One region of the Paenibacillus sp. FSL L8-0638 genome, then DNA from elsewhere that is predicted to be linked to it. Evidence: riboswitches for the same ligand, from Rfam matches in the RefSeq annotation. Region 1 holds a riboswitch; each other region holds the start of a gene.
The links. Region 1 has a riboswitch for glycine ahead of MKY35_RS20190 (sodium:alanine symporter family protein). Riboswitches for the same ligand answer to the same signal wherever they lie in the genome.

Region 1 (10,422 bases):
CTTTTGGGCACAAGCAAAAGCTTCGGTATACGTCTGCTTCACCTGGTTGTACAAAAATTCTTCACCACTGTGAATGACTTCTTTACGAATCACTCGCATCGCAAAATATTGCAAATGTGTCAAAAATCTCGAATAGCTAAAAGAAGACTCATCCAGCACAATCCCGTAATGGTACGTAATAATGTTCAATATATGTTGGACAATCTCGGTCATTTTCAGTGTAGATTTCATTTCGTTACCGTCAATCCGTGCATTCACCATATGCAATGCAATAAATCCCGCTTCATCTTCGCCCAATTTTACTCCGAGCGTATTTTCAATTTTTTGGAGAGCATCCAGTCCAACTGCAAATTCCTTTTTGTAAAAGCGTTTAATTTCATACAGCATCGCGTTTTGGAGTGCCAGTCCTTTTTCTTGCCGTTGTATGGCAAAATGAATATGGTCGGTCAACGTTAAATAAATATTATCGCTTAACTCCGTATCCAACACTTCTGTTGCATGGGTTACGATTTCATTCACGACCTCCAGATGAGATACAGGAATATCGTTCAGCAGCTCGGTTAGTTTGGCCGTGAACTCGTTTTCATTTAACATGAAAATCTTATCTATTTTATCATCATCGACTTGATCGCCAGCCACCTTTTTGAAGGAAATACCTCTTCCCATCACGATGACCTCTTTGCCTTTATCGTTTTTAGTCAATAGGACGTTGTTATTGAGCACCTTCTCAATAATCATTGAAGTTCCCCCTCCCATCCTTTACCAATAAAAAATGCCTAAGCACAATTCAATACTATTGTTAGCAATAGTACTCAATTGAACTCAGGCATTGCCCGCATCACCGGTCACAATCCTTCGATATAGTGCTATTGTAGCACAAAAAAAAGCGATTTCAACATTTTTTATTCTGTTTCGACAAAAAACATTTTATATCAAGGCCCTTTTGCCTAATTTGCAAGTAAAGCGTTACCTTATGTGGTCGTACGTTCAATGAGGCTGTACTCTAGCGAATGAAGCTCCATTTGGCGTCCAATCAGCTGGGGGGAAAGCATGAAAAAGGCATTTTGTGCTTGAGCCATGATGGGATTTTGAATCGTTGTAATCCCCAACGTATGCGACAGCTCCGTGTTATCAAACCCAACAATCGCCAGATCTCCCGGTACGTTCAGCCGTTGTCTGCGTGCTTCGCAGAGAATGCCCACGGCTACATAATCGTTAGCACATAAAATAGCCTCTGGGAATTCCCCCCGATGCTGTAACAAATCCCGTACGACCTGTTCGCCATCACGGATATTATAAATTGAAGAGTGATTCCAGTGTTGCAACACTGGCAGATTGTGCTCACTCATGATCTGTTCATAGGCTCGTTGTCTGCTATGGGTATTGATGCTGCTCGGACGGCCAAAAGCATTGGCTATACGAGTATAGCCTTTTTGTATCAAATGCTTTAGTGCTAGCATGTAACCTTCATATTGATCCATTGCCACGGAGCGAATATCGGTATGCTCCATTCGTTGCCAGGCCACGATTGGGCCATATTTACAATAGGTACTCAAAAAATCAGTGTCATTCACGCAGGAAATGATGACCAGCGCGTCGACTCTTTTTCTTTTTAAATCTTCAAAAGCTTGAAGCTCTTTCTTTTTGTCTTCTCCCGAAGTATAAATAATGGTCTGGAATTCATATTGTCCGGCGATTTCTACAAAGCTGTCCAGAAAAGCAAGAACAATTTCATTAATCGTTGAAGTGATGATACCAATCTGAAGCGTCTGACCCTTGGATAGGGAAATGGCATTCCGATTAGGAACATAATCTAATTCCTGCATGATTTTCAAAATCTTAGCTCTTGTTTCATGACTGACATGGGGGGACTGATTTAATACTCTGGATACCGTAGCCTTAGAAAAGCCCGCCAGTTTTGCAATTTGATCAAGATTCGACATGGAGCTTCTCCTCACATAAGAAAAAATACTTGACATGAAACGCGTTACAACGATTAGGATGCTTATGAGGGCATTACGTCTATTTTAAAGCATCTGTCAATGCATTTCAAAGGAGAACGGTTACCGTTAGGTATGGATTCACATTTGCAGCATTTGATGGGATTACTTAGGCCAAAGTAAAAATCTTATATACGGAAAGAGGTCTTTATACCATGACGATGTATCGGCAGGTCCAGAAGGCGAGAAAGCAGCAGGAAACCTGATTGGTGGCGTGAAAAACCCGTATCTGCAGTCCTCCGACTGGGGATGGCAGATCGATCCGATCGGCCTGCGTGTTACACTGAATACGTTTTATGATCGCTATCAAAAGCCGCTGTTCATCGTGGAAAATGGCTTGGGTGCATATGATAAGGTGGAGGAAGATGGCTCTGTGCATGACACATATCGCATTGATTACTTGCGTCAGCATATTGCCCAAATGAAGGAAGCGATTGCCGACGGTGTTGATCTGATTGGTTACACCAGCTGGGGCCCTATCGACCTCGTGAGCATGTCTACTTCCGAAATGTCCAAGCGCTACGGATTTATTTACGTTGATCTGGATGATGACGGAAACGGAACGCTCAAACGCTCCAAAAAAGACTCTTTTAACTGGTATAAAAATGTGATAGCAACCAATGGTGAAGAATTGTAATTTCATATCGTCTCGGGCGGGTATAGCAGAGGACATCCTAAGGATGCGATCTGCTGTACCCGCTTTTTTGATAGACTCAATAATAATATTTCAGAGGGCTTCACAAACTTTTCACTTGTAATAAGCTGAAAGTTTTCTGTATAATGAATAAAAATTTCATATGTCTGGTTGATGTTTGCGGGAGATGGAACGAAAGTTCCGACCGAAGGGGCAAAACTCTCAGGTGCTTAGGCTGTTTACAGCCACAAGCGGGGACCGTAAACGGACAGAACTCTGGAGAGACCCTTAATTGGGCGCCGAAGGTGCACCGCAGAGAACATCTGCTTAAACTCTCAGGCAAAAGGACAGAGACGCGAATAACCTGTGACAGGGAATGCCCTAGGCTTTTTTATGAGCTATTAGAGGCAGAAACCTGCACATGATGGTTGTATTTTTTCGTGCCTTTAACCTCTCCAGGAGTCGAATCAGCTGATTTGACTCTTTTTTGTTTTCTAATATGCTGGAGGAGCGGGTTGAAATGAATTTGGTACATGTGTTAGAAGCGATTAGCAGTTGGATATGGGGGGCGCCTCTCATCATTCTTGTCATGGGAACGGGGTTGTGGCTGACCATACGTCTGAAAATGTTGCAGGTATTCCGCCTGCCCCTGGCGATCAAGCTGATCGGTAAGGCCCCGAATGAAGGCAGCGGGGATGTAAGTAGTTTTGCGGCTTTGAGTACGGCGCTAGCGGCTACAGTTGGCACAGGAAGTATTGTCGGCGTAGCGACAGCCATTAAGCTGGGCGGGCCGGGTGCCTTGTTCTGGATGGTCGTTGCAGCCTTTTTTGGGATGGCGACGAAATATGCGGAAGGTGTACTTGCAGTAAAATACCGGGTGAAGGATCGGAATGGACAATTTTCCGGCGGCCCGATGTATTATATTGAGAAAGGTCTAGGACGTCGTTTTAAACCGCTGGCGATGCTGTTTGCTTTTTCGGGCATGCTGGTAGCGTTGTTCGGGATTGGAACGTTTCCGCAGGTCAAAGCGATTGTATCTTCGACGGAAAACAGTTTTGGCGTTCCGCCCATTGTAACGGCATTGATTATAGCTATCCTTACTGGACTGGTTACTATTGGAGGACTCAAAAGCATTGCCAAGGTATCGACGAAGGTCGTTCCTTTTAAAACAGGCTTGTACGTACTGATCTGTCTCATCGTACTGATTCGGTTTGCTGACCAGCTTCCTGCCGCAATTGCGCTGGTGCTCCATTCGGCATTTTCAACTACATCTGCAACGGGCGGATTTGCCGGAGCTACGATTATGCTGGCGATGCGAAGTGGGGTAGCCAGAGGTATTTTTGCCAATGAGGCCGGATTGGGGAGCGCACCGATTGCAGCCGCAGCTGCCAAAACCAAATGGCCTGCGGAGCAAGGGCTGATTTCCATGACAGGCGTGTTTATTGATACGATGGTTATTTGTGTGATGACCGGGTTGACGCTACTGGTTAGCGGTGTATGGAGCGGGCCTACCGATGCGGGCCTGATGACTCAGCAAGCATTTTCCAGCGCATTCCCGCTGGGGGCAGAACTGCTCACAATTATTCTGATTATGTTCGCGTTCACCACCATGCTCGGCTGGAACTATTACGGGGAACGCTGTGTTGAATACTTACTTGGCGTCAAGTGGATTAAGCCATACCGTTATCTGTTCATTCTACTCGTTGGCGGGGGCGCGTTCATTAAACTGGATGCGATTTGGCTGCTGGCAGATATCTTTAACGCAATGATGGCTTTCCCGAACCTGATTGCACTGCTCGGCTTATCAGGAATTGTCGTTGCAGAAACCCGAACCTATATGGATTCTCTGAATTCTAGTAAGAAAAAGGGCATTCTTGCAGGTGCCAGTGTAGGGGCAGCTATCCAAGTAGAAGAAAAGGGACACACGGTTAATTCATAAATTTCAAAAGGGAGTGCCCTCAGCCATCACAGGCTTGAGGACACTCCCTTTTAATTGTTATAACGATGCGCGTAAAATAGCTAAAATATCTTCTTGATTCAGCTTTTTATAATTACCGAAGCCTCCATATTCCATTTCACGGGCTGCAATGGTTGCGATTTTTTCCAATTGCTCATCATTAATATTGTAATCGGCCAGGGTGGAAGGGGCACCGAGACTTGTCCAGAATGCACTAAGACGGTCAATACCCTCCAAAGCGATTTCTCTATCTGTTTTATCTACGGTGTCTAAGTCAAACATGCTGAGCATCAGCCGTTTCATGCGTGCAGCATCCTGATCCACCGTATGTCTCATCCAGTTGGGGAATAGGATCGCCAGACCGCCAGCATGAGGAATATCATATACAGCAGATAATGCATGTTCAATCGTATGCGAAGCCCAGTCCCCGAAGTAGCCCATTTGCAGTGTTCCGTTAAGAGCAATCGTTCCGGCATATAAAATCGTTTCGCGATGCTCGTAGTTGTGCAAATCCTCCAACAGCTTAGGTGCAGTTTCGATTACGGTTTGCAGCACGGAAAAGCACATACGATCTTGCAACGGTGTATTTTTTACATTGTGAAAATACTGTTCAAATACATGGCTCATCATATCCACCATGCCATATACCGTCTGATCACGTGGCACAGAGAAGGTGTTTTTTGGGTCCAGAATTGAGAATTTCGGATGCGTCACCGCGCTGCCCCATACGTATTTTTCGTTTGTTTCCCAGTTGGTGATAACAGAATCTGGATTCATTTCTGAACCGGTAGCGGCGAGTGTGAGGATGGTACCGAATGGCAGAGCCTGGGTAGGCATGTGCTTTTTGTTGATAATATCCCACACATCGCCGTCATATTCAGCCCCTGCTGCGATGGCTTTGGTGCAATCAATAACGCTTCCGCCGCCTACTGCAAGTAAGAAGTCGATTTTTTTGTTTCGGCAAATGTCGATGCCCTTCTTAACGGTGGACAACCGCGGATTCGGTTCTACGCCCGACAATTCATGAATGTTGAGATGTAGCGGCTGTAACGCGTTTAATACCTGGTCATATAGACCATTTCGTTTGACACTTCCGCCTCCATATATCAGCAAAATATTTTTGCCGTAATTCAACAGTTCCTGCTGCAGTTCTTCAATTTGATTGTCTCCAAAAATTAATTTGGTGGGGTTATAATATGTGAATTTGTTCATCTGGAAAGTTCCCCTCAGTTCATAGTTCATGTTCAAATCGTAAATCGCTTAACCTGATTGCTGTTGTATACCTAACCTCATCATGTAAGCTATTTGAAATGACGATTAACTATTATACATGAAATGAATAAAGGAATTCAAGTGAATCTAATCTTTGACCGCTCCAGCGGCAAGATCGGAAATAAACTGGCGGCTAATGAAAAGAAACAAAATAATAAGTGGCAGTACAGCAAGCAGGGTACCCGCAATGACCATCGCATAATCCGTATTGTAAATCCCGTTCAATTGTGACAGTGCAATCTGGAGCGTGAATTTACGTTCATCGGTTAAGACGATTAGCGGCCATAAATAATCATTCCAGGCTCCTATAAAGGTAAACGCGCCGAGAAAAGCGAACGCAGGACGTAGAATAGGCAGTGCTACATTCAAGTACAGCCGAAAAAAGCTGCATCCGTCCATCCGCCCCGCATCCAGCAGCTCCTTTGGAATGGATTCTTCCGCATATTGACGAATCCAGAAAATGCCGAAGGCATTTACCATCCCCGGGATAATAAGCGCTTTGAACGTACCTACCCACCCAAAGGTGGCCATCATGACAAAGGAGGGGACAAGCGAAAGTTGTGAAGGGACCATCATTGTAGCTAGCAGAACGATAAATAGCACTTTTTTGCCCGGAAAATCAAACTTGGCAAATGCAAAACCTGCCAGTGAATCGAAAAACAGAACCAATAAGGTAACAGAACCGGCTACAAAAAGGGTATTAAAAAAGGCTCCGGCAAAATTAATCTGCTGCAATACTCTCGTTATGTTATCCAAGAAGTGGCCGCCAAACCACAATTGCGGTGGAAAACGATAGATGTCTGAAGTTGTACGGGTTGCCATAACGATCAGCCAGTAAAATGGAAACATCGACAGGATGATTCCCACCAACAATCCGGCATATAAAACAAAGGATTTTGCACGTGTCTGCATCATGTTGTGAAGCTCCTTCCCATCGTTATTTTTTACCTTGAACGAGTTTCCAGTTGATGATGGAGAATAGAGCAATGATGAGGAACATACCCCATCCGACGGCTGCACCATATCCAAAATAGTTGTTAATGAACGACTCGCGGTACAGGTATAAAACGATGGTCATGCCACTTGCCCCGGCCCCCCCGTCATTACCGACCAGGACCTGTGGCTCGGTGAAGAGTTGCATACCGCCGATGGTGGACGTAATGACCGTAAACAGAATGACTGGGCGCAGCATGGGGATAGTGATGCGGAAAAAAGCTTGCGCTCCGGTTGCTCCGTCTATTTTGGCGGCCTCATACAGCACATGCGGAATACTCTGGAGTCCGGCCAGATAGATGATTGCGTTATAGCCCATCCATCTCCATACGACCATTGAAGAAATGGCAATTTGGATACCCCATGGCACATTCAGCCATTGAACCATGGGCAGCCCCAAGAGTTGTAGAAGGTAGTTGAGAAATCCGAAATTGTTGGCAAATAAGGCACCAAAGATGATGGCGACAGCCACAATAGACGTCACATTGGGCAGGAAGAATCCAACTCGCCATAAGGTGCGCATTTTCACAAATGGGGCATAAAGCAGAAAGGCAATAATCAGTGCGAAGAATAGCATTGGAATTGTTGCATACACCCAGATCACAAAGGTGTTGCCTACAGCCTGCCAAAATTCATGATCTGTTACAAGGTAGCGAAAGTTGCCCCAGCCGTTGTAGGTCATGTCTCCGATTCCGTCCCATTTGTGAAACGCCAGGTATAATGAAAAACCAATCGGAAACAGTCCAAAGATGCCAAACAGCAGATAAAACGGCGAGATCGCAGCATAAACGGCACGGTGCTTCCAGATTTCTCTCAGCATATTGTCCACACGCCTTTTTTGAATTTTGTTTTTTTATCGCTGTAATTCCCGTTCGATTCGTTCCATGGTTTCCGTCCATAATGCATCAGGATTAGCATCCTGCTTGGCAACATTAGCAAGGCGACGGGTCACAATGCCGTGGATGACAGGGTAGCGCTCGCCGAAATAGCTGCTTTTCACATGACGTGCGGAGGCGGCGAAGATGAGTCCGGTGGCCTGACCCCCAAAGAAAGGCTCGGGTGTCCCCATGATAGGATCGTCAAAGACGCCGGGAGTGGACGGGAACAGTCCGATTTTGTGGTAGGCTTCCAACTGGTGTTCCGGGTTTTGCAGCCAGGTCAGGACTTCAAAGGCTTCTTTGGGATGTTTGCTGGATTTGAGGATAGAAATGAACGAACCACCCAGGTTGCCGTCTCCTCCAGGAGCACGGGCGACTCTCCATTTGCCAGCTGTATCCGGCGCGGCCTCTGTGAGAACTTGCTTCATCCAAACAGCCCCTACAAAAGAGGCAATTTTGCCGTTATTGACCGAAGCGTTCCATTCGGGATTCCAGCCATCCGCATTGGCGAGCAGATGCTTCTTGTGGAAATCGACAGCGGTTTTCCAGCCCAGACGGATGTCAGGAGATTGATTGCCAATATAGCTGCCATCCGGCTTGAAGTAGAGGTTTGTATGCTGAGCGAGCACTTGATTGTAAACGTTTACAATATTATCAGCCAAAAACGAACGGCTTCCGAATTTCTGCTGAAGTTGTTCTCCGGCTGCCATGTAATCATCCCATGTGCGGATCGAGGCACTAACCTTTTCAGGATCACTAGGCAAGCCTGCTTGCTCAAATAGATCGCTTCGATAGAAGAGGGCAGTAGGCCCAGTATCCATGGGAAATGCAATCATTTTACCATCAGGAGTGATCCCCTGATTCCATTTCCATTCCAAATATTGATCTTTTAGGCGGTCTGCTCCGAGTTCCCTTAAATCATAAAAACGATCCGCACTAGGAAATAGCTCCACCATCCAGTCGTTCAGAGCTACGATGTCTGGTTCACCAGAACGAGCTGCGAGCGTTGTCTTCAGTTTAGCTTTGAAGTCACCACCTATTTTTTGAGTTTTTAATTCAATGTTGGGAAAGTGTTTTTCCGCTTGGGCGAGTAGTTCATCATCAATGGAGCGGTTCCAATACCATAATGTAAGCGTTATCTTTTTTTCGTTTGACAAATTAGTTTCAGATGATTGACTTTCAGAGAACGAGGGTCCACTACAAGCACTGAACATAGTGAGAAAAGTAAGACATAATACCAACCATTGTACTGTCTTCACATCATTTCCCTCCTTGCTGTCTGAGATAATCTGCCTGCTAAACAAGTTGTAAATGGTTTAGCTCCATCATATGAAGCTGTTACCCATTTATGTGCATTGCCTTAACCAAAAACAAAAAAATTGAAACGTTTATCCATAAAAAAAAGCACGTGCGTCTGTTATATGAAGAACGCACGTACTTAAGTTAGGGATTCAGTTCATGACATCAACCGCAGTATTTCATCTTTCAGAATTTCGGACCGAGTCCCGAAAATAACCTGCAGGGTACCGTTACCAAGCCTGATGATTCCCGACGCTCCGAGCTGCCTGAGAGCTTGATCGTTAACTACTTTGTCGTCTTTGACGACAAGACGCAGTCGTGTGATGCAGGCATCAATGCTTAGGATATTGTCCGAACCGCCGAGATAGGTTAGTACCCTGCCTGCCTGACTGGACGGAGTGTCGGATGTAGCGTTTGCTTTTTCATTGGGTACAGATTCGTTAGCCTCAGACAGGAGACTGTCTTCTTCATCATCTTCACGCCCAGGAGTTTTTAGGTTGAATTTGAGAATGATAAATCGGAACAGAAAGTAATAGATGAGGGCGAAGACAAGCCCGACCGGGATCATTCGCAATGGGTGAGTGGAGAGTTTCATATTGACCAAATAGTCAATGAGTCCTGCTGAAAAGGAAAAGCCCAGTTTGACATCCAATAGGTATACGACCAGGCCGCTCAGGCCTGTCAGCAGAGCATGAACGCCGTAAAGCAATGGTGCAATGAACATAAACGAAAATTCGAGGGGCTCGGTAATTCCGGTCAGGAACGATGCCAGCGCAGAACCGATGAAAATGGAAGCGACGGCTTTACGTTTTTCCGGCTTAGCCGTATGAATGAATGCGAGGGCTGCTGCTGGCAGAGCGAACATCATAATGGGGAAGAAGCCAGACATGAATATACCCGCCGATGTATCGCCTGCGAAAAAACGCGTCAGGTCACCATGAACGACCTCACCGGCAGCATTGGTGTAGTCACCAATTTGAAACCAAGCGATCGAGTTCAACACATGATGCAAACCGAGTGGGATCAGCAGCCGATTGGCAATCATGAATACCATTGAACCGATTCCGCCAAAGCCGACAATCCAGTTGCCGAAGGCTGCAATCCCATCTTGGATCGGACTCCAGATCATTCCGAACAGAATGGCCAGAATCATGGTCGTGAAGGCGGTAATCATGGGGACAAAACGTTTGCCCGAGAAGAAGCCAAGCCAATCCGGGAGCTGTATATTATGATATTTTTTAAACAGAAAAGCAGACCATCCACCGATAAAAACACCACCCAATACGCCCATGTCCAGCTTGACGTCGTCTGGGATATATATAAATATACCCGGCACTGCCGCCAAAATACGGGTCAACACCATATAGGCAATGACTGCCGATAATGCGG
Region 2 (10,422 bases), 1.8 Mb from region 1:
ACGCGGTCGGCCACTTCTGCCACAACACCAAGATCGTGCGTAATCAGGATAATACCGCTCCCAGTCTCCTGTTGAAGCTGTTTGAGCAAGTCGAGAATTTGCGATTGGATCGTTACATCGAGCGCAGTCGTCGGCTCATCTGCAATAATAAGAGAAGGTCGGCAAGCTATGGCAATCGCGATCATCACACGCTGCCGCATCCCTCCTGATAGTTCATGCGGATACTGATCATACACACGCACTGGATTCGGTATATCTACACTTTCCAGCAGCTCCAGCACACGTTCCTTTTTTTGCTTCGTAGATAGTGACGTATGATAATTGAGATTTTCCTCAATCTGCTTGCCAATGCTCATCAACGGGTTGAGTGCTGTCAACGGGTCCTGAAAGATCATGCCAATTCCCGCTCCGCGGATTTTATTCATTTGCCCTGAGGAAAGACGGTTCAAGTCCGTTCCTTTAAAAAAGACCTCCCCCTCTACACGCGTGCGTTCCATGTCATGCAGTTGCGGGATCGAAAGCGCTAGCGCGCTTTTGCCACAGCCGGATTCTCCGACTACAGCCAGCACTTCATTGGGGTTGACCGTCAGATCCAGATGGTCGACTGCGGAGTGATATTGATCCTGGATGCGAAAAGATACGGATAATCCTTTAATTTCCAACACGGGTTCGGTATTCAATGCGCGCTTCCTCCATTCTCCATGGTCTTGTCTCGCTTATTCTCACCATGTTTGATGTTTAAAACCTCTCATGAACATTACATACTGTTTTTGTCGGAATAATTTGAATACATCCTATCACCAGTATATGGATATATCAATTAAGATTATGCTATCAACATCATTTAAAAAATCAATGATCCAGCAATAGTGCGGCCTTTCTGGCACAAAATGTAATGAAATAACCAACCACAGGTTAATTTTCATCACAAAAAAAGTCGCCTGATCCCTCAGCAGGGATCAAACGACTAACTAACCCAAGCTCACATTGAGCTCCTGACAATATAATTTACGAAGCCGCTCCATAGGAGCCAGACTTGAATGTTCTAGGATCGTACCATTTGTAGCCTGCTGCCGGAGCAGACCAAGGCTCAGGTTGCGGTTCCGTGGAAGCCGCTGGTTCCTCGAATGGCAGAAGCTTCGTTGGTTGATCCAGAGTCAAACCTGCCACATCAGACAATTTCGTGTAGTCCTGCTTCCATGCAAGCCATTGAACCGTTTGCACCAGGAAGGTGGAATCATCCACTTCTTTGAAGCCATCATATGTCTTCTTCGACTGTCCGTTTTCCTCACGCACATATTTCGGTGTAGCATCTTCTACAGGGGAAGAATCACCGATGAATGCCGCCTTGCCTTGGCCTACCTTGGAGATAGCGGCATAAGGTCCTTCCGCACGGCCCCCGCCGTTATAAACACCCTGATCTACCGCATTCCCCCATTTTTTCGTGCCTGAAGGGATATAAGCAATGCCTTTAGCCTTGGTGGGATCAATAATAGCCAGCGTAGATCCTGCATGCATGGCAATCGAGCGCACACCCTTGGTAATACCGAAAGATTGATCTGCGGCTACAATGTCGGTAGCATTCACATCACCGAGCGCATTGTAACGGAAACGAACGCCAAAGTTGGCCGCCAGCCAATCGGAGCTTGTTAATCCTTGCATTGCCGGTGATGCAGCTTCTTCTGCAGTCATGCCTTTGGCCGGATTAGTATAGGCTCCACGACGGTAGCCATTCATAACCTCGGAGGAATCCCAACGGTTTTTGTTACGATCTGCATTATAATGATCGGAGATGAAGAAGACGCTCCCTCCGCTATTCACGTATTGCAGCAGGGCAGCCTGCTCGGATGCCTTAAAGGCAACATTCGCTTCACCAATAATGAACACATCATATTGGCGCAGCTTATCATATGTTATGGCCTGCTCTCCATAAGTAAAAGGAATAGGACGATTTAATGGGTCTACCGTAAAGCCTACATTACGCAGTCCATTGGCAAAGTCGGAGAAGGCGCCTTCAATGACCCAATCTGCTGCACCAGCGGTCTGTGCGTGCGTATTATCGAACAGCACCTTTTTGCCTTTTCCATCCGGCAGTGTAGCACCAGGTTGACCCGGGTTGCCAGGTTCACCTGGTTCCCCCGGCTCGCTTCCGCTCACCAGTTCAACAGCGCTTGGGCTTTTCACTCCACCAAAATTATTGTAGGCGCCAAGTGTACCCGTCACACGAATTTTGCTGCCGATCAGCTCAGGATGGCCTGACAGTCCAAATTGCCCTCTGTACGCGGATGTCAGCTGTACATCCAATAGATTAGAAGTGCTACGTTCATTAGCCTGGTCAGCAATCAGTACGTTAAAATCATTCGCAAACGGAGAAGAAAAGTTAGCCGTTTTCGATCCGGTAGCATGTCCGACGATATAACCTTCTACCGTCACCGTACCTCCACTGCTTTGGCCCTGAAGTGCTTCGGCTACTGTCAATGCTCCCTCTGCCTTGACCTGACCGAACGGAACGAAGATCCCGATCAGCAGTGATGCGATCGCTGCTAGATGCAGCATCCCTTTTAAGCGTGAACCTGTGAACCGCAAGCCTTTTACCATACGTCAATATCCCTCCTATGATTTCCATAAATGTACTTGTCCTCTATCAGATTAGCCGCCAATCTTCTAATTCCTTCCTGATTTCATCCATAATTATGTAAACTTTAATCTTTTTTATTGGAAATGCACCTGTTTATGTAAAAATTAAACCCTGTGATTGACACCGAGCACGTCATACATTACGCTAAGAAAGACATGTAGAACGGTATACGCGAATGAAGATGACGGGAGAGTCTGTCCAGGGGGCTTACACTCTGGCGGCACCGAAGGAGCAAGACGCCAGCACCCGGCTGGCGGATAATCTCTCAGGTCCATGTATCGTCATCTGACGCAACTCTGGAGAGAGCGCAAGCCACCCAAGGGGTAAGGCGGTAAGAACACCGCACGAAACTCTCAGGTAACGAGGACAGAGATAAGGGAAACTTCCTTATCCTGTCCTTTTTTGTGCTCACATTGTGCGTCAGCATTAGGAACCGTCATAACCGCGCAAAGACGCGGAAATACCATATAGTATAGTATTAGAACATACAGGGGGCCACACCATGCGTTTCAAAGATGTATTTTCTATTATCGGCCCGGCCATGACCGGACCTTCCAGTTCACACACCGCAGGCGCGGTGCGACTAGCACGCGTTGCCCGGCACTGGCTCGGGGCGCAGCCTGACCGTGCCCGTATGACACTGTACGGCTCCTTTGCCGATACGTATAAAGGACACGGTACAGATCTGGCGCTCATCGCAGGACTGCTTAATTACGATACGGACGATCATCGGATTCCGGATGCCGAGCAATGGGCTGAGCAAGCCGGGATGGCCGTGGAATTCGCCGTCAGTGGACTCCCCGCTCCTCATCCGAACACCGTCTGTTTCGAGTTGTGGAAGGGCGAGGATCAGCGCACACTGCTGGGCTCCTCCATCGGCGGCGGCAGCATCCATGTCCAGCAACTCAACGAATTCCGGGTCAATCTGACCGGGGAGCTGCCTACGCTGGTGCTTCTCCACTCGGATAAGCCCGGTACATTGGGCGCAATAACTTCAGCGCTGGGCGCGGCCCACATTAACATTGCCTATATGCACGTAGATCGCAAAGGCCGGGATGGTGAAGCACTCACCGCCATTGAAACGGACAGTTCTGCTCCAGCTGAACTGATTTCAGAACTGCGTTCTTTACCTCATATGTATGAAATTAAGATGATTAATTTGAAAAAAGGAGCTGAATCCGATGCGGTTTAGCCATCTGCATGAAATCAGCGCTTTATGCGCTGAAGAATCCACCACGATTGGCCGCTTGATGATTCAAGAGCAGGTACAAGAAACGAATACAACGGAGGAAGAAATCTTTCGCCAAATGTCTGATTATTATGAAGTCATGAAGGAAGCCGTTCATCGCGGTCAGACACAAGACACCGTATCCCGCAGTGGATTGACGGGCGGAGACGGCAAGCGCCTAGCGGAGTATCTGCGGTCAGGGGAAACCTGCTCCGGTGATGCCTCCGCGCTCGCCATGGCTTATGCCCTCTCCGTGTCGGAGGTTAATGCATCCATGGGTCGCATTGTCGCCACGCCTACCGCAGGCTCATGTGGGGTTATCCCTGGTGTGTTCATCAGTGCACAGGAGCGGTTCGGCTGGGATGATGAGCATATGGTGAACGGCCTGTTCGCCGCTGGAGCCATTGGCTACGTGATCGCCAACAACTCTTTCATTTCTGGCGCGGAGGGAGGCTGTCAGGCTGAGATTGGCTCAGCCATCGGGATGGCCGCTGGTGCTATGGTCGAGCTGCGCGGTGGTACGCCTGAACAGGCTGTTCACGCCGTAGGCCTCGCTCTTAAGAACACGCTCGGCCTAATCTGCGACCCCGTCGCCGGACTCGTGGAGATTCCGTGCATCGTGCGCAACGGCCTGGGAGCCGTGACTGCGCTTGCCGCAGCGGACATGGCTTTGGCGGGTGTGCGCAGCGCTATTCCGTCTGACGAAGTCATTGACGTGATGCTTGAAGTCGGCAGCGCGATGCCGTCGAAGCACCGCGAGACCGCCAAAGGCGGCTTGGCTCAGACGCCGACCGGCAAGCGTTTGACCGAATCACTTACACGCAACGCATCAATCAAGAAGAATAAGTCGTAATTTCTAAGCTTTAAACCAATTACTTTACCTCTATAAAACAAGGCGACTACCTCCCCCCTACATTGTCCTAGGGAAAGAGAATTCGCCCTTATAAAGAAAAGAGCAAGCATATCGTCGCTGGACGTATGCTTGCTCTTTTTCTTTTTAGTCGGGTTACAGATTACTGAACGGTTACCTGTATCTTCGTCATTTTACCTGCATATTTCACAGTAATTACTGCTTTGCCCTTGCCCTGTGCCTTAATGTTACCGTCTTTGACGGTCGCCACAATAATTCTGGACGAGGACCAGACAGCCGGTTTGGAAACATCCTTCTCCGACTCATCCTTATACGTGGCTGTAGCCGTAACCTTAGCCAGCTGTCCTGCCTTCAAATTCAAGGCGACTTCGTCTGTTTGCAAATATTTAAGCGTATCAACATCTACAGGTACGCTGATTATCTTCCCGCCGAACTTCGCCTGAATGTTAGCTTTACCGTAGCTGACCGCGGTAACCTGACCCTTTTTAACAGTGGCTACCTTATAATTGGACGTTTTCCATTCAGCTTGGGTTGTAACATCCTTTTCTTTACCATCGCTCGATTTAACTACAATCGCGATGGTTTTTTGATCTCCAGATTTAAGCGATAGCGCGATTGCATCCGCTTCAATCTTTTGCGCTACGTCCACTTCTACCGTAAACGTAATGTTTTGCTTGCCATATGAAGCAGTCACAGTTGCCTTACCACTACCATTCGCTTTGATCAAACCTTCGCTAACTTCAACCACTTTTACATTGCTAGTTGTCCAGGTGGCATCCTTGGTTACATCTGTTTTTGTACCGCCACTCTTAACTCCTGATACTTTCAGTTGCTTCGTTTCCTGAGCACCAAGCGCGATTACACGCGAGTCTGTTTCCAGACGGTCTACAAGGCCAACTTGTACGTTAATCGTCAGTTTTTTGCCATTATAGGTCGCTGTAATAACCGCTTTACCAGCGGATTTACCCGTAATCGTTCCTTTGGACACAGAAGCAATATCTTCCGCGCTTGAAGCCCATTCTGCATCCTGTGTTACATCTTCCTTACGCCCATCCGCATAAGTAGCCGTCAAAGTTGCAGTATAGTCCTCATCAATATCAATCGTTGCCGTTTTGGAGGACAGAGACAGATCCCCGGGTACATTTACGGATACCGTAGCTGTAACTGTCTTGCCACCATAAGAAGCGGTGATCGTAGCCTCACCTGTTTTATAACCCGTGACTTCTCCCGCACTGACAAAAGCGATATCTTCATTGCTGGACTTCCACTCTGCCTTACTTGTGATATCTTCTTCCGTACCTGTTACATATGTTGCGGTCAGCTTGAGCTTTTTGGATTCCTTGGCATTCAGGCTCAGCTTGTCCTCACTCAAATCCAGAAATCTAGAGGTCTCGACATCTGTCTTGATCGAAACAGTCTTATCTCCATACTTAGCGGTCACCGTTGCCGAACCCGCACCGATGGCCATAATCGTTCCTTTATTCACCGTTGCAATTTTTTCATCGCTTGATGCCCAAGTAGCTTTATCCGTGATATCCGTTACTGTTCCATCCGGGTAAACAGCAGAAACCTGTATTTTTTTAGATTCATCCAAACGGAGAAAAATATTGGATTCGCTGGCTTTCAGCTTATTCGTTTGATCGACATCCACCGAAATCGTAGCGGACATCGTGCCATATTTACCTGTAATTGTCGCCTTTCCTGCGCTATAGCCGGTAATCGTGCCTTTCAGTACATCCGCCACAGCTGCATTGCTGGAGCTCCACTCAGCGGACTCTGTCACGTCCTGTACCGATCCATCCGGGAACGTCGCTGAAAGTTTAACCTTCTCAGTATCCTTCAGCAAAAGAGAAACCTCTGATGAACTGACATCAAGACGTTTAACTTGCTCTACCTGTACAGCAATGGTTACGGTCTGCTGACCATATACGGCCTTAATATTGGCTGTACCTGCTCCCTGAGCGGTAACCAAACCGTTAACTACAGTTGCAATCTTTTGATTATCCGAGGTCCAAGTAGCATCACCCGAAACCTGAGCTGTTGTATTATCACTGTATGTCGCTGTCAAATCAACCTGTCCTGTACCGCTTGAACGCAAGTTCAGGCTTTGTACACTAGATGTCAGCGCCTTAACCTTTTTCGTTACATGTACCTGAACCGATTGTACCTTATCTTTATAGGTCGCAACCACGGTGGCTTCCCCTTCAGCCTTGGCCGAAACTGTACCATTATACACAGTAGCAATAGCTGTGTTATCACTTTTCCAATCCGTGCTTACGGTTACATTTGAGGTTGTCCCATCACTAAAAACAGCCGTAGCCGTCAACGCAGCTGTATCTCCCTGTTGCAAAGTTACCTCGTTAGAGGAAAGAACAATCTTGGAAAGCACCGCATCCGCAGCAGATGCAAACCCTGCATATGATGTAAAACTTGAAATCAGGATGACCAACGCCAGAAAACCGGACCATCTATTCTTCAAAATCTAATTCCCTCCCATTTCAAAACTTAAATTAAGGATTTCGCAAAATCCTTATACCTACGTTTTATGTCGTCATATGGAAAAGAATAGTTTAGGCTTCGAGGAAAATTTGGTCCTTATTAACTAGATCATTTCTGATAAAGATTAGACATTACAATTTGTGTAGCTTCAGAGCCATAGTGAAGAGGTTTTCACAACAGATCCACAATCTCGCATTTACAAACAGCTATAAGCTGCCGCGCGAACTCTCAAATGATGGTACTCTTCCATATTGGGATCGAGCTGATGCATATATACGACGGAGAATTGTTCGCTCGGATCTATAGAAACCCAGGTGCCTGCCATTCCCGTCCAGCCAAATTCTCCAATCGAGCTGTTTGCATGCCCAGCCGCTTTATCCATTAACGTGCGCACACCAAGTCCATAGCCATAACCTGTATGGTATGAATTGGTGAAATCCGATAGTTGAGCTGTATTCAGATGATTGGTGCGCATTAAATCAATGGTTTTTCTCCCCAATAAGTTCACACCGTTTACCGTGCCGCCATTTGACATCATTTGTGAAAATGTGAGGTAATCTTTGACTGTCGAATATAAACCTGCGCCTCCGCCTTCATATATAGCATCTGGCTGATGATATTCATCCAGGAAACCCTCCATTTTTTCAAGTTTTCCGGCGTCTTTCCGTTGATATATGGAGGCCATCCGCGATTCAATATCTCCACGATAACGGTAACCTGTATTGTTCATTCCAAGTGGATCAAAGATTTCATCCTTTAAAAATTGTCCTACTGATTTACCTGAAATCACTTCAATAAGACCTGCAACAAAATCATGTCCATATCCGTATAACCAGCGTGTTCCGGGCTCAAACGCAAGTGGAACTTCAGAAAGCGCTTTAATTTCTGTGCGCAGGTCATATTCCCCCTGCTTTTCCTTTAATCCTGCAATGGCCTTCTGCATAGCTTTTCCTGTTTCTGAAGACTCGGAAGCGTAAGGAAGACCCATACTCATATTGAATATATGCTTAATTAAAATGGGATTCTCTGCCTTATCCACGTAGGTGTATCCGTTAGGAGCGGTTTTGAATACATGCGCATTACGATATTCGGGAAAATATTCATACAAGGGTTCATTCAACAAAAATTGCCCACGTTCGTACAGCATAAGTGCAGCCGCACAGACAACAACCTTTGTCATGGAAAACAAGCGATACACTGTATCCTTAGTGATTGGCTTTCCGGCTTCCAGATCAGCATATCCATGATACCCTTCATACAACACTTCACCATTCTGGGCAATGGCACAACCGCAACCTGCCGGCCCATTTGCTATAAATTGTTGCAATAGCTGATCTACCTTGTCAAAACGAGACATATTCATCCCTCCTATTTTTCCTTCAAAAGAAACAAGCTTCCCCTCGCGCTCTAATTCTTGTTCCAACAAGTTCAGCGTGATTTCTTGTAAGCGCTTATTCCCTCGCATTTATTTTAACGGTAAACTTGGTAAATACATAGATTATTTATCATAATCAGATGGCTTTACATTAACAGCTCAACCACCGTTTCCTTCCAGCGATGAATCACCGATTCCGGTTCCTTGAGACGAACCGTGACACCTGTCAAAATATCCGCATATTGGGCCGAATCCTCTCTGGCTGCAAAAACATGAGCCGCAAATCGCTCACGTACATGCTTGGCTCCGGGCAAAGCAGGCAGATGTTCCAGTGACAACCGCACATAATGCGCCTTCCCCCCGGTAAACACCGCAAGCGTCGCCTTCCCAGTGCGGATCATGTTGCCCGTCGTGGTTGTACCCGGCCATAGGGCCAGACGCAAATTCCCCTCGTCCAGCGCTACAACTTCGCCCACACTAATCATCGCTATGTGCGGCCACTGATCTTCCGTGACCGTCAGCAGCATCATGGCTTCATGCTGCTTGTTCTCCAATGCCTTGCCGTCCAGTAGCGTGAACAGTTCCTTACCGATCCTTGGTGTCTGCATGAAGTATAATCCCCTTTACTTTTGGCCTATAACTTCAAAGTACCATAATTTACGGCTACTTACGAACGACCCTATATCCGCTCTGGAATAGGAGGAACATGAGCAGCATTCGGAATATCTTTGGGGTTTACCTTGAACGCCGATTTATACTTTGCTGGATCCGTAATGCTATCCGGTTCTGAGGTTCGCCATGTGAACAGGCATACAGGGCACAACAAAACTTCCCAGGCATCTTTAACCGGCGAATGGGAAACAACTTCTGAACGATTGGACTCACAACGGGGACAAATATGCATCTGTCAGCACTCCTTTAATCTTTCTTTGTTTTTAAAAATATTTAGCGAAGCATTTGGCTCAACTTTTTCTCCCATTCCGCTACACCCAGCGGGGAATCGAGCGGCTGCGAGTAATGGCCTCTAATATCCGGTGCTACAGGTGTCGTCGCATCCAGTATCATTTTGTGCGTCATACCTGCCGGATCAGAGCCGGGGTCAAGCGGTAAAATAGACAAGCCAGGAACAATGACAGCATCATGCTTTGGATGAAGCTTGGTGGATAAAGCCCACATGACTTGCGGCAGATTGAACGGATCGACCCCCTCGTCCACCACAATCACCAGCTTGCAATACCCCAATCCATGCGGAGTCGTTAACGCACGCATTCCCACAGCCTTCGCAAAGCCGCCATACCGGGTTTTCGTGGAAATAATAGCGACCAGCCCATGCGTATACATAGCATTAACGGCTACGATTTCATTAGGAAAAGCACCCTTAAGTTGCTGAAACAACGGTACACTTGTATTCACACCGATCATATAATCCGTTTCCGTCCAAGGCATCCCGATGTACAGATGCTCAAAGATAGGCTGTTTGCGGTGATATACACGATTAATCTGAATGACTGGCATCGCGCGGCCGCCGGAATAGTGACCTGTGAATTCACCGAATGGACCTTCATACTCACGTTCACCTGCTAACACTTCGCCTTCCAAAATGACCTCGGCTCCCCAAGGCAGATCCAGATCTGCATCCTTCGCTTTGACCACACGATAAGGCTCACCCTGAATGGCCCCAGCCATCTCATATTCGGATTGATCGTACAGCAGCGGTGTAGAAGCAGCCGTTGTAATAACAGGCTCACATCCGAGGGCAATAGCCACCTTCAGATTTTCGCCGCGTTCCTCAGCCTGACGGATATGGATCG
Region 3 (10,422 bases), 220 kb from region 1:
TGCCGAATAACGTCTACTTCGTATACCTCGGGTAATGCTGCAGGTTCGCTGCGCAGCGCATAGTCTGGCAAAAGCTCTGCCACCGGGCGACGGGGAACGTCGCACTCGGGAAGGGAATAGGCGATGCGACCCGGACGGCTCAATTCAAAAATGAGCGCTTGATCGTGTTCCTTTAACAGCTCTTGTTTCTGATCCTGTCCGGTATGTGTCATAGCAATCCCCCCAAGGTGTGCACAAATTGGTCAATCTCTTCTTTGGTTCTTTGCTCCGTCACGGCAATCAACATGTGACCAGCAAGTTCCTCATAGTCCCGGCCCAAATCGTAGCCAGCGATAAATCCAGCAGCTAGCAGCTCGGTCTGGAGTCTGCTCATATCTGTACCCTCAGGCAGTCTAAGGGCAAACTCGTTAAAGGTTGGTGCGTTAAACGAGGCAGTTACGCCCTTCAAGCTCAGCAATTGCTCTAAGGCATACCGGCTTTTATGCAAATTTAGCTCGGCTACTTCCTTGATCCCCTGTCTACCCATAACAGATAAGTATACAGATGCAGATAAAGCTAGCAATGCTTGATTGGAACAAATGTTTGACGTGGCCTTTTCGCGGCGGATATGCTGTTCCCGCGCTTGCAAGGTCAGCACGAAGCCGCGTTTACCATTGCGATCAGTGGTCTGACCCACAATACGGCCGGGGATACGGCGCATATGTGCCTGAGAAACGGCAAAGTATCCACAGGTCGGACCGCCGAGAGAAGAGGAGATGCCAAGTGGCTGCGCGTCTCCTACCACAATATCCGCGCCCTGTTTGCCGGGTGTCTCCAGCAAGCCAAGTGCCAGTGGGTTGGCACTGACGACCAAAAGACCTTTGTACGCATGGATGAGATCAGCCATCGGCTTCAGGTTTTCCACGGCTCCGAAAAAGTTGGGGCTTTGGACCAAAACAGCCGCGGTCTGTTCCGATACGGCCGCCGCTAACGCATCAGCATCCGTTACGCCGTCCGAACAGCCGATCTCCACGATGTCCAAATCCAATCCGCGTGCATAGGCTGCCAATACCTGACGTGCCTCCGGATGGACGGACCTTGATACGATAAGCTGTTTACGGCGGGTAGCTGCGGCGGACAGTGAGCCTGCTTCCGCCAGTGCAGTCGCTCCGTCGTACATGCTGGCATTAGCTACAGCCATGCCCGTCAATTCGCAAATATACGACTGAAATTCGAAAATGGCTTGTAGCTCGCCTTGGCTTACTTCCGGCTGATAGGGGGTGTAGGCTGTATAGAATTCCGAGCGTGAAATGATGTGCTGGATGACGGACGGAATATGATGATCATAAATTCCTGCGCCAAGGAAGCTGGCATGTGTGTCTGTATTGGCGTTGTGTCCGGCCAGATCGGCCAAGTGGCGGGTCAAGGCTTTCTCATCGAGTCGAGAAGAAAGAGGGAGTTCCCCTTGATATCGAATGGCCTCTGGAATGTCACTGAACAAATCATCAATGGATGATACACCGACCACACGCAGCATTTCGGTTTGATCCTGTTCAGTCATAGGGAGATAACGATGCTGCTTCATAGGTTCTGACTCCTTTCGAAAAGCAAAATTTTAAATCCGTAAATGAGCTAATAAAAAAGTGTGAGATGAGAAACCCGGAAGTTCATATCTGACATGTTTGCTTTATAGAAATGAAAAGAGTTTAAGATCAGCGTGGGCGCTTATAAAAGGGGGCTGCCACCACCTCGGCACGCAGGCGTTTGCCACGAATCTCAACCTCCAGCGGTGTGGAGAGGGCGCTAAAACGACTGTCCACCAAGGCGAGGCCCAGATTACGCTTCAAGGAGGGCGACTGAGTCCCCGTTGTGACCTCACCGATGTGTTGTCCTTCTGCGAATACCGGATAATGGGCGCGTGGGATACCGCGGTCCATCATTTCTAGCCCGATCAATTTACGAGGAACCCCTTGTTCTTTTTGACGCTGAAGTGCTTCTCTACCGATAAAATCTCCTTTATTCAGCTTGACGAAGAATCCTAGACCGGCTTCGAGTGGTGAAATCGTGGCAGATAACTCCTGCCCGTATAGCGGCAACCGTGCCTCAAAGCGTAGTGTATCCCGAGCACCAAGTCCAGCGGGAATCAGCCCATACGACTCACCGGAACGAAGCAAACCCTCCCATACGGCGGGTGCTTCCGCGGCAGGTACGTAAAATTCAAAACCGTCTTCGCCCGTATATCCGGTTCGTGAGACGAGTGCTTTTGCTCCGAACAATGGCACGTTCTCATGAAAGTGGAAAGATGCCAGATTCGTAATATCCGTATCTGCCACGGCTGCGGCAATACGTGCTGCTTCCGGTCCCTGCAATGCCAGCAATGCTATTGCATCAGACACATTCTCCATGTGAACGGATGCAGGCACATGACGAAGTAACCAATCCCAATCCTTATCAATGTTGGAGGCGTTCACAACGAGCATGTAGCGCTCCGGTCCTTTGCAGTAAACAAGCAGGTCGTCTACTACACCTCCATCGGGGTAACACAGGAGTGAATATTGTGCCTGACCTGGTTCCAACTGGCTGACATCATTCGTGGTCACCCTTTGTAGAAAAGCTTCGGCCTCTTTGCCTTCAACCAAAAACTCACCCATATGCGATACATCGAATAAACCCGCACGTTGCCGGACGGCCTCATGCTCCTTTTGAATGCCGCTAAACTGAACGGGGAGCTCCCAGCCTCCAAAGTCAATACAACGAACCCCAGACTGCGTCTCGTAGGACGAATATAGCGGTGTTTTTCGCAAATTAGTCATGTTTCCACTCCTATCCGGTTTAATCGGCTAAACAAAAAAGACAGGCCGAAAAAAACGTATAGACAGCAGTCTATACTCTTTTTTCAGCTCTGTCCTTGATACCAGAAAGTTACCCCGGTATGTACCGGGTTTCCTCTTGGGTGATCCGCTCCAATAGCGAATGCTCTCCAGAGATGCGTCCGGCAGAGGTCCTTTTGCCTGAGAGATTCACCTGCAATGCAGGCTTACTCCTTCGGCGCTACCTTCGGGATCAGCAGTATATTACCTGGCTTTGCAGATAACAACTTGATCCGATTCGCGTGCACAACTGTCTCACAAGCGGCAACAGCTATGCGAATCTTTTTGGCAGTCTCTCCCTCTGCGTTCATCCGCGTTTGCAGTTGTCGGGGTGTTTCCCAAAGTATTTGCTATAACCCATTAATACGCAAATTCATTCAAAATGTCAATAAAAATGTCATCAAAAACAATAGAACAAACATTTAATATATAAATAAGGATATGTAAGCGTTTGTTATAAATTATTATATTTTTATATAGAGCGCTATAGGAGGTGATATGAAGTATTTTTGTTAGTATTATTGACATGAGTGTTCTTATTGTCATAATCTTAACCTGTCTAATACAGGTGAGCAAATGTGATTTTATTCATATGGAAGTGAGGGGAACAGAATGGGTGAAGTGAAGCAGCAACTTTGGTATACAGACGAACATGAGTGGGTTCAGCGGACAGAGAATGGAACGGTGCGGATTGGTATTACAGACTTTGCACAGCATCAACTGGGTGATATTGTTTTTGTAGAATTACCTGAGGCGGGAGTAACGATTGAGCAGGGAGCGGAGATCGGTACGATTGAATCGGTGAAGACGGTATCCGACCTTTTTGCTCCGGTGACGGGAACCATATTAAAAGTGAATGAAGCGCTGGAAGGTACACCTGAGCTAGTGAATGAATCTCCTTATGACAAAGGTTGGATGGTCGAAGTAGAGATGGATAAAGATGTGGAGGAAGCATTGGGCAAACTACTGTCGGCGGATCAGTATGAGCAGTTGATTTCGGAGTAATAAATAGAGCAATGCAGCATGAAATAATAGCGTGTTATTCGGAATTTTATATTGATTTTTAATTGAATAAGAGCATCGTTAGTTTGCTCGATTTTTGTATAAAATAGTCGCTATGATTTGACGTAGCGGCTATTTTTTTGTCTTTTTTTTGCAAACGTAATTACGTGTGTTGTTCTGATATAGAGGGTTGTCCCCATATAGGAATCATACATAATCCAGCGCGGTTTTTCGACTAATTTCTATAGCTACAGGTCATATTAAGAAGAATTATGCAGGTATAATATCTTCCCGGATAATTTAAATTTAAATGTTGTCATCAACGTTCATGACGAAAGTACGTTTTCATTTCGTTGATGAAGATAGCGCTGTCATTTAGTATGAATTTTAAGAAAAGGTAGTGATGCTTACCTACAAGGAGGATTTGAATATGAGTACATTGGACGCAAAGCCAAGTTCAAAAGGAGGCACTCGTGTCGCCGTACAGCGTTTTGGCCGTTTTCTTAGCGGTATGGTTATGCCCAATATGGGAGCCTTTATTGCGTGGGGGTTGATTACGGCACTCTTTATTCCGACCGGATGGTTCCCGAACGAAGGTTTTGCACAGTTGGTTGATCCGATGAAAAATTATTTGTTGCCGCTGCTGATCGGTTATACAGGGGGCACGATGATTCACGGACAGCGTGGAGGTGTGATCGGTGCCATCATGACGATGGGTGTCATAGTAGGAGCCGATATCCCGATGTTCCTGGGCGCGATGGTAGCTGGTCCGCTGGCTGCGTGGATATTGAAGAAGTTCGACAAGGCCATTGAAGGCAAAGTCAGATCAGGCTTTGAAATGCTGGTCAATAATTTTTCGGCCGGGATTATCGGTGCCATTCTAGCACTGCTTGCCCATGTGGCGATCGGCCCGGTTGTACAAATGATCAGTCAAGTGTTGTCGGCAGGGGTACAGTTCCTCGTGAACGCGGGGCTATTGCCGCTTGTCAACCTCATTATTGAGCCCGGAAAAGTATTATTTTTAAACAACGCGCTGAATCACGGAGTATTGAGTCCGATTGCGTTGGAGGAAGCTGCAAGAACAGGCAAATCCGTACTGTTCATGCTGGAATCCAACCCTGGGCCGGGGCTTGGTATTTTGCTGGCCTACTGTCTGTTCGGTAAAGGCTCTGCGAAGTCGTCAGCTCCTGGCGCAGTCATCATTCATTTTTTCGGCGGGATTCATGAAATTTATTTCCCTTATATTTTGATGAAGCCGATTCTGATTCTTGCAGCTATAGCTGGCGGTGTTGTGGGAACCTTCTGTTTCATGTTGACAGGTGCCGGACTGGTTGCTGCCCCTTCACCGGGTAGTATCATCGCCTATTTTCTAATGACGCCAAAAGGTGGATATTTGCCAATGCTGAGCGGGGTGATCGCTGCTGCGGTCGTATCCTTTGCTGTTGCAGCAGTGTTACTCAAGACAGGTAAGCAACAAGAAGAGGGGCTGGAGGAAGCTGCATCTCGCCTGAAAGATATGAAAAATCAAAGCAAGAGTGCCAGTGCTAACGCCACTGTAATGGAAGATAACCACGAATCTGATCGTGCTGCCGAGATTGTCGCAGATCGAACGCTCAAGGATAAATCCGAAGTGAACAAGATTGTCTTTTCCTGTGATGCAGGTATGGGTTCAAGCGCGATGGGTGCCTCGATTTTACGCAAAAAAATGAAGCAGGCGGGCGTAGGCGTAACAGTTACGAATACGGCAATCAGTGAAATTCCACAGGATGCGGATATTGTCATTACGCAAAAAACGTTGACAGACCGGGCTAAAACAGTAGCTCCGAAAGCTGAGCACATTTCCATTGACAATTTTTTGAAGAGTCCTGAATACGAAGCGCTGGTTGAACGTCTGAAATCCGATTCTTAATCCCCGTCTTAGTCAGGCTGACTGTATGCAGTGTACGTCTCCTGCTGGAGGGATGAGCTTGGGAAGGAACGGTATGCGCTTATGAATATTACGAAACGACAACGTGACATCGTGGAATATCTTCTGGAGCAGTCCAAAGAGGTTACAGCCGGAGAAATTGCCACGAAGATCAATGTCAGCACAAGGACGGTTCATCGGGAACTGGGCGCAGTCGAGCATTGGCTGGCAGCTCATGAGGTGAAGCTGGAGAAAAAGTCAGGGATTGGTATCTGTATAGATGCAGACCCAGCTCAGCTTGTATGCCTGCGAAAGCAATTGCTGCATACGAATCCAGACGAATATTCGGCTGAGGAGAGAAAGATCGTGGTTCTCTGCATGCTGCTGGATACACGGGAGCCGATCAAGCTGCTGGCGCTGGCTTCAGATCTGAAAGTCACGGTAACTACGGTCAGTCATGATCTGGACGAATTACAAGACTGGATCGGAGATCGAGGGCTCGTGCTTGTCCGCAGACGGGGATACGGTGTCGAGATTACCGGACGGGAGATAGACAAAAGACGGGCGATTTCCGAGCTGGCCCTCGAACATTTGGATGAATCTGATCTGTTTTCCAGCCAGGGAGCGGTTCGTTCTGTGACCCGTGTCTCCGACAAATTGCTGGAGATGATTGGCAGAGGGAACTTGCTGATCGTGGAAAAGGCCCTCTGGCAGCCCCATGAAAAGTGGCTGGAAAACATGGTGGAAAGCAAATATATGGAGTTGCTGATTCAGATTTGCGTTTCGCTGGCACGTCTACGACTCGGGTATGTTATGGATCCTCTTCTCTCCTATTTAAAAACAGATTCGGATGAGAATATCATGCTGCGCACAGCTATGGTAGAACGCATATGCGCAGAATTGTCAGCGGCGCTGGATATTAACTTTCCGGACCCGGAACGATCTTATTTCAGGCTGCTGTTCCGTGATGCCGAGGATCATTCTACCCGGCTGCTGCCGCTCGATGATCTTGTACTGCTGGAGTCGGTTCATGAGTTGATTCGTCGTGTGGAGGAAGAAACAGGCACGCCATTGGAAGAGGACCGTGTTCTGCGTGAAGGTCTGATTGCCCATATGGCTCCGGTATTCAAACGTTTGAAGGAAGGCAAGTCGATTCGTAATCCCCTCCTTCAGCAAATCCGCAAGGATTACAGCAGCTTATTCGACTCAGTGAAAAAGGCTGCGGCGGACATGACAGAAATGAAAGTCCCTGATGAAGAGATCGGATTTCTCGTCATGCATTTCGGCGCTTCGCTGGAGCGGCTGCGACAATTGCGGCGGGAGGTGCGGGCCATCGTAGTCTGCACGAGCGGCATTGGTTCATCCAGACTTCTGGCAACAAGGCTCGCCAAAGAGCTGCCACAGATCAAAATTGTGGATAGGGCCTCATGGTACGAGGCGGCGCGGATCCCCAAGGAGGATTATGATCTGATCATTTCGACAGTAGAGCTACCGCTTGAACCAGATCGCTATCTTAAGATCAGCCCGCTGCTGACGCAGGAGGAGAGTGATCGCCTGCGTCAATTTATCCAGCATATTACACTCAATCATCCCGATGACCATCAGCAGGAACAGGTCGTTCAGCCCGGTCAGGACATGGAGTGGCTTACCGGTCTGCGGAAAAGTCTCGATGAAATTGTACACATTGTACAGCAATTTCAAGTGTACCCGCTGGAAAATCAGGAGATGGATATGGCGGCGACCGTAGAGGCTATATGCATGTTGGAGGCGGGGCGGGGGAATGTTACAGAGCCTTCTGCGGTTGCTGCACAACTCATGGAAAGAGAGCGCCAAGGTAGTCAGGTGATCTCTGATACCTCCATTGCTTTAGTTCATACGCGTAGCCACTATATTCGCAAGCCTTCGCTTACCTTGTATAAGCTGGCAGGGCCGCTGTTGGCGGATACAGGCGAACAGGTAGAATGCGTGCTGCTCATGTTGGGACCTCGTGAGCTGCCGAGAGAAAGCTTGGAGGTATTGAGCGAGATTAGTGCATTACTCTTGCAGGAAGACATGGTTACGCTACTGGAACACGGTAGCAGGGATCATATTGTCAATTATATATCGAGTGAGCTAGCTGAATTTTTCCACAGTAAATTAGGGACAGGGAGGAACCTACCGTGAGTATTATGACGATAGACAAAGTAAAAATGAATGCAACCGCCAAAGACAAATATGAGGCGATTCGTATGGCTGGACAAATCCTGCTGGATGCAGGACATATTTCAAGTGAGTACATTGACAAGATGCTGGAACGCGAGGAGATCGTGTCCACCTATATCGGGAACGGGCTGGCTATTCCACATGGCACCAAGGAATCCAAGACGCTTATTCAATCCACAGGCATTTCCATCGTCCAGTTTCCGCAAGGCGTAGATTTTGGGGAAGAAAAAGCATACATGGTAATCGGCATTGCAGCACAAGGCGGCGATCATATGGAGATTTTGACGAGTATTGCTGTGGTGTGTGCAGAGGAAGAAAACATGGAGAAACTTCGCAACGCGGTGACCCCACAGGAAATTATAGATCTGTTCGAAAGTGAGCTGGAGCTATGAGAGCCGTCCACTTTGGAGCAGGAAATATCGGTCGCGGCTTTATCGGATTGATTCTATCGCGTGCAGGCTATGAGGTTGTCTTTTCAGATGTCAACGACACCCTTGTATCCGAGTTACGCCGTCGTAAACAATACACCGTAGAGTTAGCCAATGATACAAAGGATACGGAGCTGGTCACGAATGTGACGGCGATTGACGGCAAGGATGCAGTGGCTGTAGCCGATGCGGTAGACCATGCTGATCTGGTAACGACCGCAGTAGGTGTCAGCATCCTCAAGCACATTGCAGCAGGCATTGCGGAGGGCATCAAGCGGCGGGTAGAGCGAGGAGCAAGGCCGCTGCATGTGATTGCCTGTGAAAATGCAATCGGAGGCAGCGCCCAACTGAAAGAGCATGTTTTTGCGCTATTGGATGAGGCGACCCGTACCAAGGCTGAGGCTTCGGTGTATTTTCCAAATGCTGCCGTAGACCGGATTGTGCCGATCCAGCAACACGAGGACCCGTTACATGTGCAGGTAGAGCCTTTTTACGAGTGGGTGGTGGATCGTTCGCAAATGGCATCTGAGCATGAAGAAATCGAAGGTATCCTGTACGTGCAGGATCTAGAGCCTTACATTGAACGAAAGCTATTCACGGTAAATACGGGACATTGCGTGGCAGCCTATCTTGGTTATACCGCAGGTTATGCTACCATTCAGGAGGCCATGAAGGATAGCAAGGTGGTGGATTCGATACAAGGGTCACTGGAGGAAACGGGAGCGGTGCTTGTGAAGCGCTTCGGTTTGGATCAAGAGGAGCATAGGAAGTACATCTCTAAAATTTTGGATCGCTTCCGCAACCCTAATCTAATAGACGATGTTACTCGGGTCGGACGTTCACCATTACGCAAGCTGTCTCCCAATGACCGTCTTGTACGTCCCGCGCTCCAAGCGCAGGAGTATGGCATTCCGACGGATCATCTGGCGTTAGGAATGGCTGCTGCCTGTAAATTTGATATTACGGAAGACCCCGAGGCAGTCGAGCTTCAGCAGGTGATCCGCAACGAAGGGCTGGGTGTGGCGCTGACGCGTTATACTTCCATAACCGCAGACCACCCGTTACATCGGCAGATATTGGAGCAATATGATATTATAAATTCATAAAACAACGTATTACTAACATTAAATTTCGATAATCCTCTTGAAGACAAAGCATCCACATCAACACTAGCGTGTTCTGTAGAGATGTGCTTCAAGAGGATTTTTATATGCGTGATTTACATCACATAACAATCTGCTTAAATTGTTTATATTGATAATGATTATCATTATCTACAAAATGAAATCATTACTATTATAACTATTAGGGAGGATTATAGTGAAACCGATCTATATTACCTTAGGGTTTTTATTTTTGGCGCTTGGAGTTATTGGTGTAGTGCTACCGTTGCTACCGACTACACCGTTTCTGCTGCTAGCGACCTTTTTCTTTATGCGGGGGTCCGAAAGGATTCACCAGTGGTTTTCGAATACCTCTCTGTACCAAAAGCATCTAGAGAGTTTTGTTCAAACAAGGTCGTTGAAGCTGTCTACGAAAATCACGACATTGGGCTTAGCGTCAACGATGCTGATTATAGGCTTTATTTTCACCCCTAATGTGTGGGGCAAAACGCTCATCGTCTTGGTCATCCTTTTTAAATATTATTACTTTATATTCCGAATCGGAACAGTGAGAAACGCTGCAGCAGAAATAACGCCCTCATCTTCACCTGCACCTACTCCAAAAAAAAAGTCTAAAATGGTCGACAGCCGTCTGCTCGGTCTAGTGGAACATTCTCGAAAATATATCGTATGGGGTGTGCTTGTGCAGTGGATCGGTCTTTTGGGGAGTATAGCCGCTGTGTTGTCTATGGCCTTTGTTATGCAGCAGGCATGGGAAGGACAAGTGACTCGCAAGCTGATTCTATCTATGACGGTCATTGTTATTGCTGCTATTGCAGTTCGCTGCCTGAGCAATTATGCAGCCAGTATGTTATCCTATCGTGCCTCGGTAAATGCTAAAAAAACGCTGCGCTCGCAAATTTACAGCAAAT

Region 2: it holds a riboswitch for glycine, as region 1 does, so the genes downstream of both, sdaAB (L-serine ammonia-lyase, iron-sulfur-dependent subunit beta) here and MKY35_RS20190 (sodium:alanine symporter family protein) in region 1, are expected to answer to the same signal.
Region 3: it holds a riboswitch for glycine, as region 1 does, so the genes downstream of both, gcvT (glycine cleavage system aminomethyltransferase GcvT) here and MKY35_RS20190 (sodium:alanine symporter family protein) in region 1, are expected to answer to the same signal.

Annotation. Positions count from the first base shown of each region.
Region 1 covers NZ_CP151960.1:4,557,020-4,567,441, reverse strand. Annotated here, with positions in the region: gene MKY35_RS20205 (PRD domain-containing protein) at 1-738, opposite strand, end outside; gene MKY35_RS20200 (LacI family DNA-binding transcriptional regulator) at 972-1,943, opposite strand; partial or broken gene MKY35_RS20195 (family 1 glycosylhydrolase) at 2,188-2,637, shown strand; glycine riboswitch at 2,806-2,882, shown strand; glycine riboswitch at 2,901-2,995, shown strand; gene MKY35_RS20190 (sodium:alanine symporter family protein) at 3,155-4,573, shown strand; gene MKY35_RS20185 (iron-containing alcohol dehydrogenase) at 4,631-5,803, opposite strand; gene MKY35_RS20180 (carbohydrate ABC transporter permease) at 5,951-6,778, opposite strand; gene MKY35_RS20175 (sugar ABC transporter permease) at 6,801-7,676, opposite strand; gene MKY35_RS20170 (extracellular solute-binding protein) at 7,710-8,993, opposite strand; gene MKY35_RS20165 (PTS transporter subunit EIIC) at 9,191-10,422, opposite strand, start outside.
Region 2 covers NZ_CP151960.1:425,184-435,605, reverse strand. Annotated here, with positions in the region: gene MKY35_RS01925 (ABC transporter ATP-binding protein) at 1-680, opposite strand, end outside; gene MKY35_RS01920 (DUF6359 domain-containing protein) at 1,009-2,598, opposite strand; glycine riboswitch at 2,925-3,018, shown strand; gene sdaAB (L-serine ammonia-lyase, iron-sulfur-dependent subunit beta) at 3,141-3,830, shown strand; gene sdaAA (L-serine ammonia-lyase, iron-sulfur-dependent, subunit alpha) at 3,820-4,719, shown strand; gene MKY35_RS01905 (Ig-like domain-containing protein) at 4,880-7,216, opposite strand; gene MKY35_RS01900 (serine hydrolase domain-containing protein) at 7,433-8,593, opposite strand; gene MKY35_RS01895 (pyridoxamine 5'-phosphate oxidase family protein) at 8,758-9,219, opposite strand; gene MKY35_RS01890 (non-oxidative hydroxyarylic acid decarboxylases subunit D) at 9,291-9,515, opposite strand; gene MKY35_RS01885 (non-oxidative hydroxyarylic acid decarboxylases subunit C) at 9,557-10,422, opposite strand, start outside.
Region 3 covers NZ_CP151960.1:4,338,827-4,349,248, reverse strand. Annotated here, with positions in the region: gene gcvPB (aminomethyl-transferring glycine dehydrogenase subunit GcvPB) at 1-212, opposite strand, end outside; gene gcvPA (aminomethyl-transferring glycine dehydrogenase subunit GcvPA) at 209-1,564, opposite strand; gene gcvT (glycine cleavage system aminomethyltransferase GcvT) at 1,692-2,792, opposite strand; glycine riboswitch at 2,969-3,160, opposite strand; gene gcvH (glycine cleavage system protein GcvH) at 3,462-3,854, shown strand; gene MKY35_RS19360 (PTS mannitol transporter subunit IICB) at 4,282-5,760, shown strand; gene MKY35_RS19355 (BglG family transcription antiterminator) at 5,842-7,920, shown strand; gene MKY35_RS19350 (PTS sugar transporter subunit IIA) at 7,917-8,351, shown strand; gene MKY35_RS19345 (mannitol-1-phosphate 5-dehydrogenase) at 8,348-9,493, shown strand; gene MKY35_RS19340 (DUF454 family protein) at 9,708-10,422, shown strand, end outside.